Linked DNA regions of Thermochromatium tepidum ATCC 43061. The protein of the gene in region 1 interacts with the protein of each later gene in a pairwise test. Links are inferred from orthologs where the notes say so. Each region holds a gene or a part of one and is shown on either strand. Other genes may lie near its edges.

Region 1 (9,765 bases):
CTCGACGCCTGTGCCGCACCTGGGAACAAGACGGCCGCCATCCTGGAACGCGCCGGCAACGCCTTGGACCTGGTCGCCATCGACAACGATGCCGCACGTCTGGCCAGGGTCGGCACGACGCTCGACCGACTCGGACTCAGCGCTCAGGTACGGGTCGGCGATGCGTCCGCTCCGCACGGGGACTGGACCGCCCGCCCCTTCGACTGCATCCTGCTCGATGTCCCCTGTTCGGCGACCGGCGTCATCCGGCGTCACCCCGACATCAAATGGCTGCGCCGCCCCGACGATATCGGTGCACTCGTCGCCACCCAGTCGCGCCTCCTGGAGGCCGTCTGGTCGCTGCTGCGTCCAGGCGGACGGTTGCTCTATTCCACCTGCTCGCTGCTCGCCGCAGAGAACGAGTGTCAGGTCGAGACCTTCCTCGCACGCCATCCCGAGGCCCACGCACTTGAGCTCGCGACCGACTGGGGTTGCCCGCGTCCACCTGGACGCCAGCTTCTGCCGACCGCCCGGGGGCACGACGGCTTCTTCTATGCCCTGCTGGCCAAGGACACACCATGACCCCGCGCAAGGTCTCTCGTGTCGCGCTGATCCTGGTTCTAAGCCTCCTGCCCGCGCTCGCCGTCGGTGCGCCCCAGGCACGCTCGGGTTTTTTGATCAAACAGGTCCAGATCCGGCCCGAGTCCGGGCAATTGGTGCTAAACGCCGGTGTCGAGCTCGGGTTCAACGACACCGTGCTCGAGGCACTCGATCATGGCGTGCCTCTGACGCTGGTCTTCCACATCCAGGTGCGTCGCGCCAGAGCCTGGCTCTGGGAGGACAGTCTGGTCGATGAACAGTGGCGTTATACCATCCGCTACAGACCGCTCTCCGAACGCTACGAAGTCCATCGTCTGCCGAGCCTCAACGGGCGTGACTTCGTCACCCGCGACGCGGCCATCCGCGCCTTAGGCGAGCTCACCGACCAGCCCCTCATCAGACTCGATCGGCTCGACCCGAACGAAGAGTATGAGCTCCAGATCAAGGTCTTTCTGGACATCGAGGAACTGCCCCTCCCGCTGCGCCCCATGGCCTATCTCAAGCCCTCCTGGAAGCTCTCGAGCGGTTGGACGACTTGGCCTCTAAAACCCTAAACTGGCATCGTGGACTCGGCACCCTGCCGGTCGCCCTGCTGATCCTCGGACTCTTCGTCGTGCTGGTCTTGATGCGCGACGCGGTGGAAAACTCCGAGACACTCAGCCGCGCCTTCCTGCCGCTGCTGTCGATGGTCCTGGCCGGACTCTTGGCACTGGCGGTGCTGGTGATCGTCAACATCGTCAAGCTGGTGCGCCGCTATCGGCGGCAGGCGGCCGGCTCGCGTTTGACCGCCCGCATCCTGGTGTTGTTCTCGCTGATCTCGCTGCTGCCGGTGGGCGCGGTCTATTATTTTTCGCTCGGGTTCCTGCTGCGCGGCATCGATAGCTGGTTCGACGTCGAGATCGGGCGCGCCATGCAAGACGCCCTCGTGCTCAATCAGGCCTCGCTCGACCTCAATCAACGCCTCCTGGTCAAGATTAGCGAGCAATTGCTGGCCGGGATCGAGGACCGTTCGGCCACCGCCATCGCGCTCAGCCTCAACGACCTGCGCCGTCGCGCCGGGGCCATCGAACTGACCGTCTATGGCCCCGGGGGTCAGATGCTGGGGACCGCGAACGAAGACCCGACCCAACTGGTTCCCAGTCAGACCGAACGCGAGATCCATCACAGCGTGCGGGCCGGCACCAACTATGTCGGGCTCGAGACCACGCCGAGCAACGAGCTGGTGGTGCGCACCCTGGTCCGGGATCCGCGCGGGCGGGACATGCTGATCCAGGGCGTCTTTCCGACCTCGGAGCGCATCACCGAGCTGTCTACCCGGCTTGAGAACGCCTACAACCGCTATACGGAGCTGGCCTATCTGCGCCAATCGCTCAAGCTGAGTTTCTCGCTCACGCTCTCTTTGGTGCTCGTATTCGGACTCATGGCCGCGCTCATCGCTGCCTTCCACACCGCGCGTCGGCTGGTCGCCCCCATTGCCGACATCGCCCGCGCCACCCGCTCGATCTCAGAGGGCGAGTATGGACAGCAGATCCGACTCCCCAGTCACGACGACGAACTGACCTTCCTGGTCGCCTCCTTCAACGCCATGTCGCAGCGCATCGCCCAGGCCCGCGATGCCGCGGCCCGCAGCAAACAGGCGATCGAGACCCAGCGCAACTATCTGGAGACCATCCTCGGGCGTCTATCCTCGGGTGTGGTGGCCCTTGACGAACGGCAGCGACTGCGTACCGCCAATCCGGCCGCGCTCCAGATCCTGGGGCTTGCAGAGACCGCAGAACCGATCGGGCTCGAGTCTCTGGAGCGCGTCGCCCCCTGGCTCTTGCCCTGGACCGAGACGGTGCGCCGCCATCTCGCCGCGGCCCAGCCCTGGCGCGCCGAGGTGACGCTACAGCGCGACGAGACCAGTCAGACCCTCCTGTGCCGCGGCAGCCCCTTGCCACTCCCAGACTCAGACCAGCGCGGTCACGTGGTGGTCTTCGACGACATCACCTCATTGATCATCGCCCAACGCAATGCAGCCTGGGCCGAGGTCGCGCGCCGGCTCGCCCACGAGATCAAGAACCCGCTCACCCCGATCCAGCTCTCGGCCGAGCGTCTGCGTCACAAGCTGCTGGCCAAGGCCGATGAGACCGACGCACGGATCATCGAGCGCGCCACAGGTACCATCATCCAACAGGTCGAGGCCATGAAGGCGATGGTCAACGACTTCTCGGACTATGCCAAGAGCCCCAGGCCCCAGGCCGAACCCCTGGTCTTCGACCAATTGGCGCGCGAAGTACTGGATCTCTATCGCAGCGCTGGCGTGCCGGCACTCAGGATCAGGCTTGACGCCCCCGAGGCCCGGGTGCGGGGTGATCCCTTGCGACTGCGACAGGTCATCCATAATCTGATCAAAAACGCCCAAGAGGCCCTGGAAGGCCGTGCCGAGGCGCTGATCGAGGTCAGAACTGAGCTCATCCAGGCCGATGACAAGCCCTATGTGCAGTTCAGTGTCGCCGACAATGGTCCGGGATTTGACCCCTCGCTCATGGACCGGCTGTTTGAACCCTATGTCACGACCAAGACCAAGGGCACGGGTTTGGGTCTGGCGATCGTCAAGAAGATCATCGAGGAACATGGCGGTATGATCAGCGTCGAGAATCGCGATTCGGGCGCCCTGATCCGGGTCCGGATCCCAGTCTGGCAAGCGACCGCTACCCCGGCGGTCCATGCTCGGGAGCAACACGAAGCATGAGCGCAATCCATATCCTGGTCGTCGACGACGAACCCGACATCCGCGGCCTGGTCAAGGAGATCCTCGAGGATGAAGGCTATGCCGTGGCCGTGGCCGAGAACGGCGAGGCCGCGCGACACGCCCTGCGCGACCGCCGTCCCGACCTGATCCTGCTCGACATCTGGATGCCCGACATCGACGGCATCTCACTGCTCAAGGAATGGGCCGAGGACGATGGCCTGCCCTGTCCGGTCATCATGATGTCGGGTCATGGTACCGTGGAGACGGCGGTCGAGGCCACCCGGCTCGGGGCCTATGACTTCCTCGAAAAGCCGCTGTCGATGGCCAAGCTGTTGCTGACGGTCGAGCGTGCGCTCGAGGCGGCCAAACTCCAGCAGGAAAACATCAGGCTCAAGCGGCGTGCACCCCTGGTCCATGAGCCGGTCGGACGCAGCGCGGTCATGCAGCGTCTGCGCGAGCAGGTCAAGCGCATTGCCCAGCATGACACCTGGGTGCTGATCACAGGCGAAGCCGGCAGCGGGCGTGAGACCTTCGCACGCTATCTGCACTCGCAGAGCGCCCGCCGCGAGCGCCCCTTCATCGATCTGGGTGTCTCATCACTGGCCGGCGGCAACGCCGCGCGCGAGCTGTTCGGCGTCGAGGAGGGCGACCACACCCATTACGGCAGCCTGGAGAAGGCCGCCGGCGGAACCCTGCTGCTCGATGAGGTGGCGGACATGGAATGGGATGCCCAGTCCAAGTTGCTTGGGGCGCTTGACAGCGGCTCCTTTCTGCGCGTCGGCGGCAGTGAGCCGGTGCGCATCGACGTGCGCATCATCGCCATCACCCAGCGCAATCTGGAAGATGAGGTGCGCGCCGGACGCTTCCGCGAGGATCTGTTCTATCACCTCAACGTGGTGCCACTGCACATCCCGCCGCTGTCCGAACATGCCGAGGATGTGCCAGATCTGCTCAATTTCTATCTCGACTATTTTGCCACCCACGAGAAGCTGCCCTACCGCCGCTTCAGTGTCGGTGCCCAGAATTTTCTGCGCAACTATAGCTGGCCGGGCAATGTGCGTGAGCTCAAGAACCTCGTCCAGCGGCTGCTGATCCTGGGGGCCGGTGATGAGATCACCCAAAAGGAGGTCGAGAGCGCACTCGGCGCCCCACCGCCGATCCAGATCCAGACACTCGATGGCCTGGTCTCATTCGATCAGCCGCTGCGTCAGGCGCGTGAACAGTTCGAGAAGGCCTATCTCGACTATCAGCTCGAAAAGCACCAGGGCAATGTCAGCAAGATGGCCAAGGAGGCAGGCATGGAACGCACCCACCTCTATCGCAAGCTGCGCTCGCTCGGGATCGAGATCAAGGAGCGGAGATGAGCGTTCAACCGCCAGCCGCCAGCGATCCACTGCCAGCTGATCGCTGGAGACCGATCACTCCATGAAGATCATCATCCTCGGCGCTGGTCAGGTCGGTTCCTCGGTCGCCGCCAATCTGGTCAGCGAGGCCAACGACATCACCGTGGTCGATCAGGACGCCGATCTGCTGCGCGACCTCCAGGATCGCTTCGATCTGCGCACGGTGCAGGGTCATGGCGCCCATCCCGACGTCCTCATGCGCGCTGGCGCCGAGGATGCCGACATGATCATCGCCGTCACCAACAGCGATGAGACCAACATGATCGCCTGTCAGGTGGCCCATACGCTCTTCCATACCCCGACCAAGATCGCACGGGTGCGCGCCCAGAGCTTCCTCGACCAGCCCAAGCTGTTCGGCACCGAGGCGCTGCCGATCGATGTGGCCATCAGCCCCGAGGCCCTGGTCACGGATTACATCATCCGTTTGATCGAGAATCCGGGCACACTCCAGGTGCTCGACTTTGCCGGTGGGCGGATCCGTCTGGTCGCGGTGCGTGCCTTCCACGGCGGGCCACTGGTCGGTCAGAAGCTGCGCACCCTGCACGAACACATGCCGCATATCCAGGCACGCGTCGCGGCCATCTATCGTCAGGACCACGCCATCCAGCCCGAAGGCGACACCCGGATCGAGGTCGACGACGAGGTGTTTTTTGTCGCCGCGCCGGAACACATCCGCGCCGTGATGGGCGAACTGCGCCGGCTCGATCCGTCCTACAAGCGTCTGATCATCGCCGGTGGCGGCAATATCGGCACCCGCCTGGCCAAGGCGCTCGAACCAAACTTCCGGGTCAAGCTCATCGAACGCGACCTGAATCGCTGTAAACAGATCGCTGAGGACTTAGAACGCACCATCGTGCTCCATGGCGATGCGGCCGATCAGGAACTACTGCTGGAAGAAAACATCGAGAACACGGATGTCTTTTGTGCCGTCACCAACGACGACGAGGCCAACATCATCTCGGCGATGCTGGCCAAGCGACTCGGGGCGCGCAAGGTGATGGCGCTCATCAACCGTCCACCCTATGCTGACCTGGTCCAGTCCGGCGTCATCGATATCGCCATCTCGCCCCAGCAGGCCACCATCGGCAGCCTGCTCAAACATGTGCGACGCGGCGACGTGGTCATGGTGCATTCATTGCGCCGTGGTGCAGCCGAGGCGATCGAGGCCATCGCCCATGGCGACCCGACCTCGAGCAAGGTGGTCGGACGGCGAATCTCAGAACTGAAACTACCCAAGGGGGCCAGCATCGGTGCCTTGGTGCGCGGCGACGAGGTGTTGATCGCGCACGGTGAGACCGTCATCGAGTCTGAGGATCATGTCATCCTCTTTTTGCAAGACAAGCGCCGTATCCAGGAGGTCGAGCGGCTGTTCCAGGTCGGTGTGACCTTTCTGTAAACACCTTGCATCGTCTTGGCAAGCGCTGATTGAACCCGCCCCTCGCGCACGGGCGAGGGGGACGAGACCGTCTGGGCCGCCGTCATGGGACTGCGACCCGGGTCTCAGATGACGAACCTCAGCCCTGCTCCAGCAGCCGGCGCAGGTCGATGATGGCAGCGTTGGCGCGCGAGATGTAAGAGGCCATCACCAGCGAATGGTTGGCCATGAGACCGAACCCCGTGCCGTTGAGGATGAGCGGACTCCAGATCGGATCCTGAGTGCTTTGCAGCTTTCTGATGATCTGCTCCAGCGAGACCTGGGCGTTGCGGGTCTTGAGCACGTTCTCGAAGTCCAGCGCCATGGCCTGTAGGGTGTGAATGAGCGCCCAGGTATAGCCGCGCGCCTCAAAGAAGACATCATCGATCTGAAGCCAGGGCGTGCGCCTGTGCATCTGGTCCGAGGTGCCGTTCGCGCGCCGCGCGCCCGGATCCCCGGCCAGATCGGTATCTAGATCGTCCTGACCGACCGCGTAGGACAGACGCTGGGCCAGGTTGCCCAATCGTTTCTCGACCACCTGCAAATAGGCGCGCAGGTTATCGGAACGGGCAAAAAACTGGGCCTCACGTCTGGAAAGCCGGTGCATGTAGCGTTCAAGGGCCTCGATCCCCTTACGGTATTCCGACTCGGTCGATGGCAGGATCCAGGAGTCTGAGTTGTAGTTGAACTGTGGCTGGGCGATCTGCAGGTCACGGTCCTCAAGCGATTGCGACTGGGCGCGGCTGAGCTCATTGCGCAGCGCATTGGCCAGATCGCGCAGCTCGGTCAGGGCGCCGAATTCCCAGTTCGGGATGTTGTCAAGATAGACGCCGGGCGGGGTTCTGTCGTTGCTCAGATAGCCGCCCGGCTTGTCCAGCAGGGTCTTGGCGATGCGGATGGCGGTCGCCGTGGTATAGCTGCCCGTGACCAGGCGCGTCTCGTCACCCTCGACCATCGCCAACGCATTGGCACGCACGTCAAAGGTATTGGGTGAGCGCGACCAGATCATTCCGAGCACTAGGACCACCACCAGATAGGTGACGATGAACAGCCCGCCGGTCCACATCAGTCCCTTTTCACGCCAGACCCTGGGATGATAGAGCTTCATCAACTGCCCGAAGGGATTGGTGAGCTGTTTGGCGAGGTCCAGATTCTTCAAGGATGTTTTGACATCCATCATCTTCTCCAAGAAACATTAAGGTTTTGCAAAATCGTGCTCGATGATCTCGATCGTGCGTCGGCAGACCTCGCGCCCATAATCGGTCCAGAGGCCCTGACCCCAGTAACGATAGCAGCTTGTCTGAGAGACCATCAGATGAAAGAGCGCGTTGCGATAGGCCGGGTGATCGGTCGGGATCCCGGGACGCAACACCCGCTCATGGAAGCGCGAGCTTGCCTCTTCCATCGGGCCGAGCACATTCTCATAGCCCCTGACCCAAGACAGATCGTTGGTCCAGCTCCCGCCTTCCATGTGAAAGCGCCCATCCTCGCGCTTGAGCTCCTCGATCACTCGATTGAGTTTCTCGGGTCCCTCACCCGGCTGCATCCGCGACCAGATGCGCGCGTGGAACAGCGGCTGAATCTCGGGTAGATCAGTCGTTTGGATGCCAAGTGCGAACAGATGTTCCAGATACTCGCTGACGTTCATCAGCGGGACCTGCGAATGGCTGGCGGCACGCACCACCTCCATGAACTTAGGCGGGAATTCGTTCATCATCACCCCGCCGTTCTCGCCGTCGGCGATCTGGGTCACGAGCGGCGGGATCGAGTGCCCGGCCAGATCGACCCGGTTCAATCCCTGGGCCTCGTACCAGGGCTGCATCTGGGCCACGAGCTTGGTATCCGACCCCTGGGTCTTGATGATGGCGATGATGCTCGCCGTCTCGCCGTGTGAGTTGGTGCAAACCAGCCGGTGCGGGATGTGCGGGCGCTCGGGATGCCGCTCGCTGCCGAGCTGATGCACCGTATGTTCCTGGACCAGGACCCATTGATAGCCGCAATCGACCAGGGTCTTGACGAAGGCGTAGGCGACATCGGGATGATTGGGAAGCGCCATCTCGGACGGCGAGAAGCCGCGGATCCGCTCCAGCGCCTCCCAGCCGAAGATGGCGGCGAAGTGATGCTGGAAGGCGCGCACATGGAGCCGGTAGTCCTGCACTGGGGTGGAGGGAGCGACCGCATGACCCCAGGGCATGCCGAGCCACTCGACCGCCCAGTGATAGTCCGGGTTGCAGGTGATGGTCTTGAGGGCATCGATGACATGATGCTCACCCATCTTGCGCAGACCATGCAGCAGGGTGCCGGAGTATTCAAGCATCACCCGCGGCGACCGGCCTTCCTGGATCAGCTGCGGGATGAATTCACCCATGCGCTTGTAGCACCAGACGAAGGTCGGCGCATTGTGGTTGTCGCCGATATGCTGGTTCTCCATCATGTACTGGAGATTGCTGATGAGCGCAGCGGTGCGCAGATCCGTACCGCCAGCGGGGATGAGCGGCTGATGCTGGTGCAGCGCGATGGCGGTAGCGGCCCGGATGGCACCGAAATCGATCCCGCCCCGCTTGGCGAATAGCGCGCGCTCGCGTCCGCGCGCAACGACCCGCGCGACCTCGGCCTCCTGGCCGGACAGATTGGGCACGTCTCCAATGTATTCAGGCATGGCGTTCAAGGTCGGCTCCTTCAGGTTGGTTGGCGAGTAATTCGGTAGAGGTTGCTTGGGGCCGTGGCCCCGGGACAGCGGCTGGGGCACTGGCCTCGGGCACCGCGTGGGGCGCCGATGGCGCATCGGCGGCCTCCCGTGCCGCTGTGGCCAGACTCAGCGCGCGCTCCAGGGCCTGACGGGCGGCATGCAGATCGGCCTCGGCGCGTGGCACCCAGGCCTCACCCCAGTAGAGGTTGCAGCTAGTCTCGGCGCGCAACAGATGCCAGAGCGCCTCGGCCAGGGCGTCCGACTCTGGCCCCGTGGTGACGCCACGCTCGCCGGCGAACCAGCGCGCGTCATGGACCATGCGGCTGACCTCGGCGTAGTCGGCGACCGCCCGGCGTTGGCGCTCTGACCCCATCCATTGGGTAAAGTCGCGTCCATGATGCCAGCCGGTGTTCCAGGCCCCAGTGCGGACCCGCACCTCGCCATGCGCGCCGTACTCGTCGAGATAGTCGCTGACGAAGGTCGGACGCACCTTGGCCTCGCCCGCCGCGATCCGATCCAGCAGCGGCAGATAGAAGGCACCCCAGAAGTTGGCGCTGGGGTTGACGTTGCGGAACCAGCCACCGTTCTCGCCATCGGTGCAGGTGGTGACCAGAGGCTCGAAATCGCACCACTTGGTGCGTTCGGCGACCTCGTTGAGGAACCAGTCGACGTCCATGCCGGACTCCTGGGCATCCGAGAGTTCGCGATCGCGCACGATGACGATGATCTCATCCTCGCCATAGCGAGCGAGATGCGGACGATAGCGCAGTTCTTGCCAGCTCATCTCACCGACCGGTTCGACGTGCTCGCTATCGACGAAGACATAGCGATAGCCGAACGCCTTCAGCAGGGGGATGAGCTCCATCGAGAACCCCATCTCGGGCGGCCAAAAGCCCTGAAACTGCGGACGCCACAGCAGATGGCGGGCGATGTCGAGCCAGCGCGC
Region 2 (9,824 bases), 1.3 Mb from region 1 along the record:
GAGACCGACGCCACAGGCCGCCCGAGCCGGCGTCTGAGCGCCAAGCAACTGCGCCATTATGCCGACGAGGATCTCTCTGAACTCGACGAGCCGCACCTGGTGCTCTATCGCCCCGACGGACCGCCCTGGTTTGCCCGAGCACGCCGGGGCCAGGTGCGGGCCGGCGGTGATCAGGTGCATCTGATCGGGGACGTGCATCTCGATCGTGAAGGGGATGCCACAGGGCGAGCGCTCCATCTGCGGACCGAAGCCATGGTCATCTGGCGCCAGACCGGGCTGGCCGAGACCGATCGTCCGGTAACCATCGACAGCGACGGCGACTCGATCACCGCCAAGGGTATGAAGCTCTGGTATCTGGAAGACAACTCGCGCGTCAGCCTCCAAGGTCGTGCCCACATCCGGCTCTCACCCCAACCCGAACACCGTTCGGCACCATGAGACGTCCCATGTCCTCCAGCTTTTCCAAGTGGCTGCCGCTACTCGGCCTTCTGGTCGGTCTTGGTCTGGGCGCAAACGCCTGGTCGCTCGAAACCGACAGCAAACAGCCGATCTATATCGAGGCCGATGAGGTCGAGGTCCGCGAGTCCGACAACACCAGCATCTATGTCGGTCAGGTCCAGGTCGAACAGGGCAGCATGCAGCTGCGCGCCGACCATGTCACTGTCTATCATCGCGAGGACCGCCGCCCGCGTCTGATCATCGCCCTCGGCACGCCGGCCAGCTACAAACAATTGCTCGACGACGATCAGGGCGAGGTCCGGGCGTTTGCCAAGCGCATGGAATACGACGCTGACAAGGACGAGCTGGTGCTGATCGGTGAGGGTCTGCTGATCCAGGGCGAGGACCGTCTCACGGGGGAGCGCATCCTCTACGACCGGGCCAGGGCCCGTTTCCGTGCCGGCGGCGCAGGTCGGGTCAAGATCACCATCACCCCGGATGCCTCATGAGCGGTCTGAGCGCCGAACACCTGATGAAGCGCTACGGCAGTCGTCAGGTGCTCCAGGATGTCAGTGTCAAGGTCGAGCCGGGTAAGGTCGTGGGCCTGCTCGGGCCGAACGGCGCCGGCAAGACGACCTGCTTTTATCTGATCGTCGGTCTGATCCATGCCGACCAGGGTCGCATCCTGCTCGACGGGCGCGACCTTACCCGGCTGCCCATGCACGCCCGGGCGCGCGCCGGTCTGAGTTACCTACCCCAGGAACCCTCGGTCTTTCGCAAGCTGACTGCCCGCGAGAATATCCTGGCCATCCTCGAGACGCGGCGCGATCTCAAGCGCGCCGAACGCGAGGAACGCGGTGAGCGTCTGCTCGAGGACCTGGGCATCGCCCATGTGGCCGACTCGCTCGCCCTCAGCCTCTCGGGTGGCGAGCGCCGCCGGCTGGAGATCGCCCGCGCCCTGGCGGTTGAACCCAGGGTGATGCTGCTCGACGAGCCCTTCGCTGGTATCGATCCGATCGCCGTCGGCGACATCAAATCCATCGTCACCCATCTGCGTGATCGCTCCATCGGGGTACTCATCACCGATCACAATGTGCGCGAGACGCTCGCCATCTGCGACCATGGCTACATCATCGGCAGCGGCACCGTGATCGCCGCCGGCGAACCGGCCGAGTTGTTGGCCAACCAGCGGGTGCGCGATGTCTATCTAGGTGCCGATTTTTCCATGTAGACTAGACTCAGATTACGGACACCCCATGATGGCTTAAACAGCAATAGACAGACCACAGTTCGGACGCCAACTCGATCGATGAAGCCATCCCTTCAGCTTCGACTCAATCAGCAACTCACGATGACGCCCCAGTTGCAGCAAGCGATCAAACTGCTGCAGCTGTCAACGCTCGAGTTGCAGCGCGAGATCCAGGAGGCGCTCGAAAGCAATCTGATGCTTGAAGAAGGCGAGGAATCCGAACCGCTCGAGGCGGAGTCACTGGAAGATTCCCCTCTGACCCAGCTCGAAGATGATCCCTTCGGTTCTAGCGCATCCGAGTCCGAGTGGCTCCTGGAACGCGAGGTACAAGCCGAGTCGTATGAGATACCGGAGGAGCTGCCGGTCGATACCCAATGGACCGACGTCTTCGACAGCTACCTGCCGCCAACGGCCCACGGCATGAGGGATGACACAGACCAGGACCCACTGTCGAACCGCTCACGTCCGCAGACGCTCTGGGATCATTTGATCTGGCAGCTGAATCTCAGCCGTTTGAGCGAGCGCGATTTCATGATCGCCCAGGCCGTGGTCGACGCCATCGATGCCAACGGCTATCTGCGCGCCGATGTCGATGAACTGGTGGCCACACTCGCCGATCCCACGATCGGCGCCGATGAAGTCGAGACCCAGATCCATCGCGTCCAGTCACTCGACCCAGCTGGCGTCGGGGCGCGCAATCCGCGCGAGTGCCTGTTGATCCAGCTGCGCCAGCTGTCGCCCGAAACGCCCTGGCGCAACCTGGCCATCGCCGTGTGCGAGGCCGGATTCGAACATCTGCCGCGCGGCGACGTCACGGCCCTCTCACGCCTGCTCAAGGCGCCCGAGGACGACCTGACCCAGGCGCTCGATCTCATCCGCCGGCTCAACCCGAAGCCGGGCCGCTTGCTCGCAGAGACGCCCTCGGAGTACGTTGTACCCGACATCTTTGTGCGTAAGAAGGATGGCCGCTGGCAGGTCGAGTTGAACCCTGACATCACCCCCAGACTCAGGGTCAACGCCGACTATGCGCGCCTGGTACGCCGCGCCGACCAGAGCAGCGATGGCCAGACGCTCAAGAGTCACCTCCAGGAGGCGCGCTGGTTCATCAAAAGCCTGGCAAGCCGCAACGAAACTGTACTGCGCGTGGGCGCCAAGATCGTGGAGATGCAGCAGGACTTCCTCGAATACGGCGAAGTGGGGATGCGGCCCATGGTGCTGCGCGACATCGCCGAGGCCCTGAATCTGCACGAGTCGACCATTTCACGGGTGACCACGCAAAAATACATGCATACACCCCGAGGCACATTCGAGCTCAAGTATTTCTTCTCGTCCCACGTCAATACCACCTCTGGCGGCGAGTGCTCGTCGACGGCGATCCGCGCCCTGATCCGCAAGCTGATCGCGGGAGAATCCCCGCGCAGACCTCTCAGCGACAACAAGATCGCTGAGGAACTGGCAAGACAGGGCATCGACGTCGCACGCCTCACAGTCGCCAAATACCGTGAGGCTATGGGTATCCCGGCCTCGAGTGAGCGCAAACGCCTGGCTTAAACAGGCTGTTTGATTCTTTATCAAGGAGTTTAATGATGCAAATCAATCTGACGGGTCATCACATCGACGTCACCGATGCGCTGAAGTCCTATGTCGACAGCAAATTCGAGCGTCTGGCACGCCACTTCGACCACGTCATCAACGCCCATGTCGTCCTGAGCGTCGAAAAGCTCGAGCAGAAGGCCGAGGCCACACTCCATGTCAATGGCGGCAAGGTCTTCGCCGACTCTGTGCACGAGGACATGTATGCGGCCATCGACAGCCTGGTCGACAAGCTCGATCGCCAGGTCATCCGCTACAAGGAGAAGAAGAGCAGTCACCGCGGCGGAGCCGTCAAGACGGCCGAAGCGGAATGAGATCGGCCTCTCCAGTACCTTGGAAGCCGTGTCTTCCGAGGTGATGGAGGCAACACCCATCACACCTCGGTGGCCGGTGCCGCCGGCGCCTGAGGTGTCTTTACATCGAGAACACGACAGAGCGATCAGGCACCAAGTGCGCCCGTCCGCCCGAGGTACCCCAATCTATGACCAGCATCGAATGCCAGCAGCATCCTGGTTGGATCAGCCATTACCCCCGACCACCTGCGGGCGCGTCGGCGGTCAACAGGAGTTGGAGCCATGTTCGGCCCTGACCTGATCAACGAAGCCCGTATCGGATGCGGTCTCGAGATCGCCAGCAAGAAGCGTCTGCTCGAGACCCTCGCCGAACTCCTGGCCAGGGATCATCCCAGGCTCCAGCCCGAGACCGTCTTCGAGCATCTGCTCGAGCGTGAGCGCCTGGGCAGTACCGGACTCGGCCATGGCATCGCCCTGCCCCATGCGCGCATGAAGGACGTCGGCGAGGCGATCGGTGCCTTCGTGCAAACCGTCCGGGGCGTCGATTACGACGCGGCAGATGGCGAGCCGGTCGATCTGGCCTTCGCGCTGCTTGTGCCCGAGTTGGCCAACGAGGAGCATCTGCGGCTTTTGGCACACCTAGCCAGCCTGTTTAGCGACCCGAACGTGCGCGCTCGACTGCGTGAAGCCACCTCGCCTGCCGAGATCCTGCACGTCCTGAGCGCCTTCTAGACCCATGCGACCCGCCCGATTCGCATGATCGACAGCCTCCAGAGCGTCGTCATCCAGACCGGCGCCCAGCTCAAGCTGCGCTGGCTGACCCCAGAACCCCAGACCCCTCGTCCGTTGCGCGGGGTGGACCCAGAGCAGTCGCTGATCGGCTCGCTCAACCTCATCCACCCCAATCGACTCCAGGTCGTCGGCCCCCCCGAACAACGTTACCTGGCGGCACTTGGACGCACCGCCCACGACGAGGCGCTCGACAAGCTCTTCGCCGACCGGCCCGCCGCCGTGATCTTCAGCGATGGACTGGAACCGGGGGCCGATTTCTGCGAGCGCGCCCGCTCAACCCAGACCCCCCTGCTCGGGTCGCTGCTCGGCGATCAGGAACTCATCAACCATCTGCGCTATTTCCTCACCCAGGCCCTGGCCGAGCGCAAGACCATCCACGGCGTCTTCATCGAGGTGCTTGGGATGGGCGTGCTCCTGATCGGCGCGCCGGCCGTCGGCAAGAGCGAGCTCGCGCTCGATCTCATTACCCGCGGCCATCGGCTCATCGCCGACGATGCACCGCGTTTCGCCCGCATCGCCCCTGAAGTGATCGAGGGGAGCTGTCCGGAGACGCTTAGAGATTTCCTGGAGGTACGCGGTCTAGGGATCCTCAACATCCGCGCCATGTTCGGCGAGGGCGCAGTCCTACGTAACAAGACGCTCAACCTCGTCATCGATCTCCAGCCGCTGGCCCAAACCGAACTCGAGTGCATCGACAGGCTCACCGGCAGTCTATCGGCCATGAATGTGCTGGGCGTGGCCATCCCCAAGATCGTCATGCCGGTCGCCCCGGGTCGCAACCTGGCGATCCTGGTGGAGGCGGCCGTCAGACATCAGATCCTGCGCATCCGCGGCTATGATGCCGGCGTGGACTTCATCGACCGCCAGGCGCGCGCCATTCATCTGGACCGACCCGATCCACCCGTCGCCCGCGACTGATCCTATGCCAAATCGCTCGACAGGAGACCCGCCCATGCAGCTGATCATCCTCAGCGGTCTGTCCGGTTCCGGTAAGAGCATTGCGCTCCACACGCTGGAGGACATGGGCTTCTACTGCATCGACAATCTGCCCTTTTTCCTGCTCCAGGATCTGGTGTTCGGGTTGCGCGAGACGCTCGACGAGTCCTTCGGCAAGACGGCGGTCGGCATCGACGCGCGCGGCAATCTCGCGGCACTGCGCCAACTTCCTGAACTGGTGCGCGTCGCCCGCGAGCGCGGGATCGACTGCCGTGTGCTCTTTCTGGAGACCGCGCTGGAGATCCTGATCCAGCGCTATAGCGAGACCCGCCGTCGTCATCCACTCACCAATGGCGACCGCCCGCTCCGCGAGGCCATCCAGCTTGAACAGGAATTCCTGCAGCCGGTGCGTCGGCACGCCGACCTGGTGCTCGACACCACCAGAACCAATATGCATGAGCTGCGCGACCTGGTACGTGGCTGGCTGCTGAGCGGAGAGTCGCCCCGGATCTCGATCCTGCTCCAGTCCTTCGGCTTCAAGCATGGCGTGCCGCCCGACGTCGACTTCGTGCTCGATGTGCGCTGTCTGCCCAATCCGCACTGGGAGGCCGAGCTCAGGATGCTCACCGGGCTGGATCCCAGGGTGGCGCGCTTTATCGAATCCAGCCCCCAGGCGCTGGAGATGCGCGCCGATATCCTCGCCTTCTTCGAGCGCTGGGTTCCCCGATTCGAGACCGACGGGCGCAGCTATCTGACCATCGCCATCGGCTGCACCGGTGGTCAGCATCGTTCGGTCTACATGACCGAATGGCTCGGCGAGCACCTGAAGTCACTCGGTCATAGGGTCATCGTCCGTCATCGGGAGCTGGCGTGAGCGTCGGTATCCTGCTCCTTACCCATCGTCCCCTCGGGGAGGATCTGTTGCGTATCGCCAGCGAGATCCTCGGCCGGGTGCCGGACGGGATCGCCTGCTGTGAGGTCGTCAACGACACCCCACCCGATGAGATCCTCGACCGTTGCCGGTGTCTGGCCGAGACCCTTGACCAGGGCGAGGGCTTACTGGTGCTAACCGATCTCTATGGTGCCACACCGGCCAATGTCGCACGTGCGTTCGCCGACTCGCGCGCCCAGGTGCGTGTGGTCAGCGGTCTGAACCTGCCCATGCTGCTGCGCACCCTCAATTATGCCGCGCTCGATCTCGACCATCTGGCCGAAAAGGCCCTCAGCGGCGGTCGCGACGGTGTGCGCCGTGGCAACTGAGTCCGGCTTGATCCGCAGGCCACCTGGTCGATTCCAACGCATCCAAAGGCAGTTTGGGTACTAATCTTAAAGATCAGAAGGATCACAACTAGATGATTCGCCGAGAACTCGAGATCCGCAACAAGCTCGGGCTGCACGCGCGGGCCTCGGCCAAGCTGGTGCAATGCGCCAATCGCTTCGAGAGCGAGATCATGCTCGAGCGCTGCGGCCAAAGCGTCAACGGCAAGAGCATCATGGGGATCATGATGCTGGCTGCCAGTCAGGGCAGCAGGATCACGGTCGAGATCACAGGCAGGGACGAAGAGGAGGCCATAGCCGCTATCGAGCAACTCATACTGGACCGCTTCGGAGAACCAGAGTGACCCTCGCCTTCCAGGGTATCGGGATCGGCGCGTCGAATGCGATCGCGCTGGGTCCGGCCTTCATCGACATCAAAGGACAAAGGATCTTGACCCAAACGCCGATCCGCGCCGACGAGATCCAGGACGAGATCGCTCGCTTCGATCTGGCGGTCGAGGCGGCACGCCGCGCGCTCAAACGGGTGCATGCCCAGATCCCGCCGGACACACCGATTGAAATCGTCGAATTCATCGACACCCATCTGCTCATGCTCGAGGACACGGCGCTCATCGACGGCGTGCGCCATCTCGTGGCCGAGCAGCTATGCACCGCCGAATGGGCGCTGCAACGCCAGCGCGACATCCTAATCGCGGTCTTCGATCGCATGGATGACCCCTATTTGCGCACACGCCGCGACGATATCGAGCATGTCGTGCGCCAGATCCAGAGCTTTCTGCGCGGCGAGTCGAACGAACCGAATCTGGCGCAGCAGGATCTGGCCGGCCATGTCGTGGTGGCGCGCGACCTCATGCCCGCCGACGCCATCCTGCTGCATCATCGCGGCGCCGTGGCCTTCGTGACCGAGTACGGCGGACCCATGTCGCATACCGCGATCCTGGCGCGCAGTCTCGGCGTACCTGCGGTCATGGGGCTACACGACATCAGCCGCTATCTGCGCCCCGGGGAACTGCTGATCGTTGACAGCGCCAGCGGCACCGTCATCGCCAACGCCGACGCGCAACTCATCGCCGACTACCGTCGGCGCCTCAGCGCGATCCAGGCACGTCAGGGTCGCCTGCGCGCCCTCGTCAGCCGCCCGACCCGCACGCGCGACGGCGTCGAGATCCGGCTCCAGGCCAATCTGGAGCTGGCCGAGGACGTCGAGCTAGCCAAGATCAATGGCGCGCATGGTGTCGGACTCTATCGCACCGAATTCCTCTATATGAACCGCAGCGACCTGCCGGACGAAGAGGAACACCTGGCCGACTATAGCGCCATGTTGGCCGCGCTCGACGGACGTCCCCTCACCATACGCACACTCGATCTTGGGGTCGACAAGCACTGCGAGGCCCTGGCCCGCCCCGGCTCGAACGTCAGCAATCCCGCACTGGGGCTGCGCGCCATCCGGCTCTGTCTGAAGGAGCCCGAACTCTTTCGGCCCCAGGTGCGCGCCATCCTGCGTGCCTCGGCGCTCGGCCCGGTGCGGCTGATGCTGCCGTTGGTGACCAGCGTCCACGAGCTCGACCGTGCCCTGGCCATCATCGCCGAACTCAAGCGTCAGCTCGACCGCGATGGACTGGCCTATGACGATGCCATGCCGGTCGGCGCCATGATCGAGGTGCCGTCTGCCGCGCTCACCGCACGTGCCATTGCGCGCCGGATGGATTTTCTCTCGATCGGTACCAATGATCTGATCCAATACACCCTGGCCACCGACCGCCTGGACGACGCGGTCAACGATCTCTTCGACCCGGCGCATCCGGCCATCCTGCGTCTGATCCAGCTCACCATCGAGGCCGGACGCGCGCTCAACGTCCCGGTCGGGATGTGCGGTGAGATGGCCGGCGATCCGCGCTTCACGCGCCTCCTGCTCGGCATGGGGCTGCGTGAGTTCAGCATGCAGCCCGGCGCCCTGCTCGACATCAAGGAGATCCTGCTCGACTCGGATGTCGGCGCCCTGGCCAGGCGCGCCGAGCGACTCTTTGCCCAGATCGATGAGTTAGACTCCAGTGATCTGCTCTCGGCCTTCGAGTCGGTCTGAATGCCTGCTCACTCGAAACCGACCGGCGCTGCTTGGTGCCAGTGCGTCACGTGCTGGTAGCGGTGTGCCACATTGAGCAGACGGGCCTCTTGAAAGTAGTTGCCGATGATCTGCAAGCCGACCGGCAGGCCGTCGACGGGTTCAACCGGGATCGACAGCCCCGGCAATCCAGCCAGATTGGTGGCGATGGTGTAGATGTCGTTGAGATACATCGACACCGGATCGTCCAGCTTGGATCCGAGTGGAAAGGCAGTCGTGGGGCTGGTCGGCCCCATGATGACATCGACCTGCTCGAAGGCGCGCTTGAAGTCTTCGACGATCAGCCGACGGATCTTCTGCGCCTTGAGATAGTAGGCGTCGTAATAGCCGGCCGAGAGCACATAGGTGCCGATCATGATCCGACGCTGGACCTCGGGACCGAACCCCTCGGCGCGACTGCGCTCATAGAGGTCCAATAGGTCTTTCGGGTTCTCGCAACGATAGCCATAGCGTACCCCATCGAAGCGCGCCAGGTTCGATGAGCACTCGGCGGGCGCAACCACATAGTAGACGGGCACCGAGAGCGGACTGTTGGGTAGGCTGATCTCGATGATCTCGGCACCGAGCCGCTCATACTCCTTGATCGCGTCCATGACCACCTCACCGACGCGCGGATCGAGTCCCTCGCCGAAATATTCCTTGGGCAGACCGATGCGCAACCCTGTGATGTCGTCGTCGAGCGCGTCGACATAGTCAGGGACCGGGACCTCGGCGCTGGTCGAGTCGCGTTCGTCGAAACCGGCCATCTCATCGAGGATGAAGGCCGCATCCGCCGCCGAGCGCGCCATGACCCCAGCCTGATCAAGCGAAGAGGCAAAGGCGATCATGCCCCAGCGTGAACAGCGTCCATAGGTCGGTTTGATCCCGGTGACGCCGCACAGTGCCGCCGGCTGGCGGATCGAGCCGCCAGTGTCGCTCGCGGTGGCCGCTGCGCACAGCCGCGCGGCCACGGCTGCCGCCGAGCCGCCCGAGGAACCACCCGGAACTCGGGTCTGGTCCCAGGGATTCCTGACCGGACCATACCAGCTCGTCTCATTGCTCGACCCCATGGCGAACTCATCCATGTTGGTCTTGCCAAGCACCACAGCCCCGGCCGCCGCCAGCCGCTCGACGATGGTCGCAT

The links.
Region 2: the proteins of trkA (region 1) and E6P07_RS10735 interact in binary tests that used the Escherichia coli proteins (3 or more experiments, as listed by UniProt). The link is inferred for Thermochromatium tepidum ATCC 43061 from one-to-one orthologs.

The regions. Positions count from the first base shown.
Region 1 is NZ_CP039268.1:984,362-994,126, reverse strand. The notes cover bases 3,993-6,925. They hold trkA (Trk system potassium transporter TrkA), read left to right. Parts: upstream 3,993-4,738; coding sequence 4,739-6,112; downstream 6,113-6,925. Other genes in these bases: E6P07_RS04605 (DUF2333 family protein), read right to left, coding at 6,231-6,925; E6P07_RS04615 (sigma-54-dependent transcriptional regulator), read left to right, coding at 3,993-4,677. In the rest of the region: 16S rRNA (cytosine(967)-C(5))-methyltransferase RsmB, read left to right, coding at 1-561; E6P07_RS04625 (DUF4390 domain-containing protein), read left to right, coding at 558-1,133; E6P07_RS04620 (sensor histidine kinase), read left to right, coding at 1,115-3,313; more of E6P07_RS04615, read left to right, coding at 3,310-3,992; more of E6P07_RS04605, read right to left, coding at 6,926-7,307; E6P07_RS04600 (glycosyl hydrolase family 57), read right to left, coding at 7,326-8,798; E6P07_RS04595 (polysaccharide deacetylase family protein), read right to left, coding at 8,782-9,765. UniProt on the Escherichia coli protein: Part of the constitutive potassium transport systems TrkG and TrkH. May regulate the transport activity of TrkG and TrkH systems. Binds to NAD(+) and NADH.
Region 2 is NZ_CP039268.1:2,327,256-2,337,079, forward strand. The notes cover bases 2,589-5,580. They hold E6P07_RS10735 (PTS sugar transporter subunit IIA), read left to right. Parts: upstream 2,589-3,855; coding sequence 3,856-4,305; downstream 4,306-5,580. Other genes in these bases: E6P07_RS10725 (RNA polymerase factor sigma-54), read left to right, coding at 2,589-3,238; hpf (ribosome hibernation-promoting factor, HPF/YfiA family), read left to right, coding at 3,274-3,594; hprK (HPr(Ser) kinase/phosphatase), read left to right, coding at 4,330-5,283; rapZ (RNase adapter RapZ), read left to right, coding at 5,318-5,580. In the rest of the region: LPS export ABC transporter periplasmic protein LptC, read left to right, coding at 1-438; lipopolysaccharide transport periplasmic protein LptA, read left to right, coding at 447-947; lptB (LPS export ABC transporter ATP-binding protein), read left to right, coding at 944-1,669; more of E6P07_RS10725, read left to right, coding at 1,748-2,588; more of rapZ, read left to right, coding at 5,581-6,175; E6P07_RS10750 (PTS sugar transporter subunit IIA), read left to right, coding at 6,172-6,561; E6P07_RS10755 (HPr family phosphocarrier protein), read left to right, coding at 6,654-6,923; ptsP (phosphoenolpyruvate--protein phosphotransferase), read left to right, coding at 6,920-8,662; Asp-tRNA(Asn)/Glu-tRNA(Gln) amidotransferase subunit GatA, read right to left, coding at 8,671-9,824. UniProt on the Escherichia coli protein: Seems to have a role in regulating nitrogen assimilation.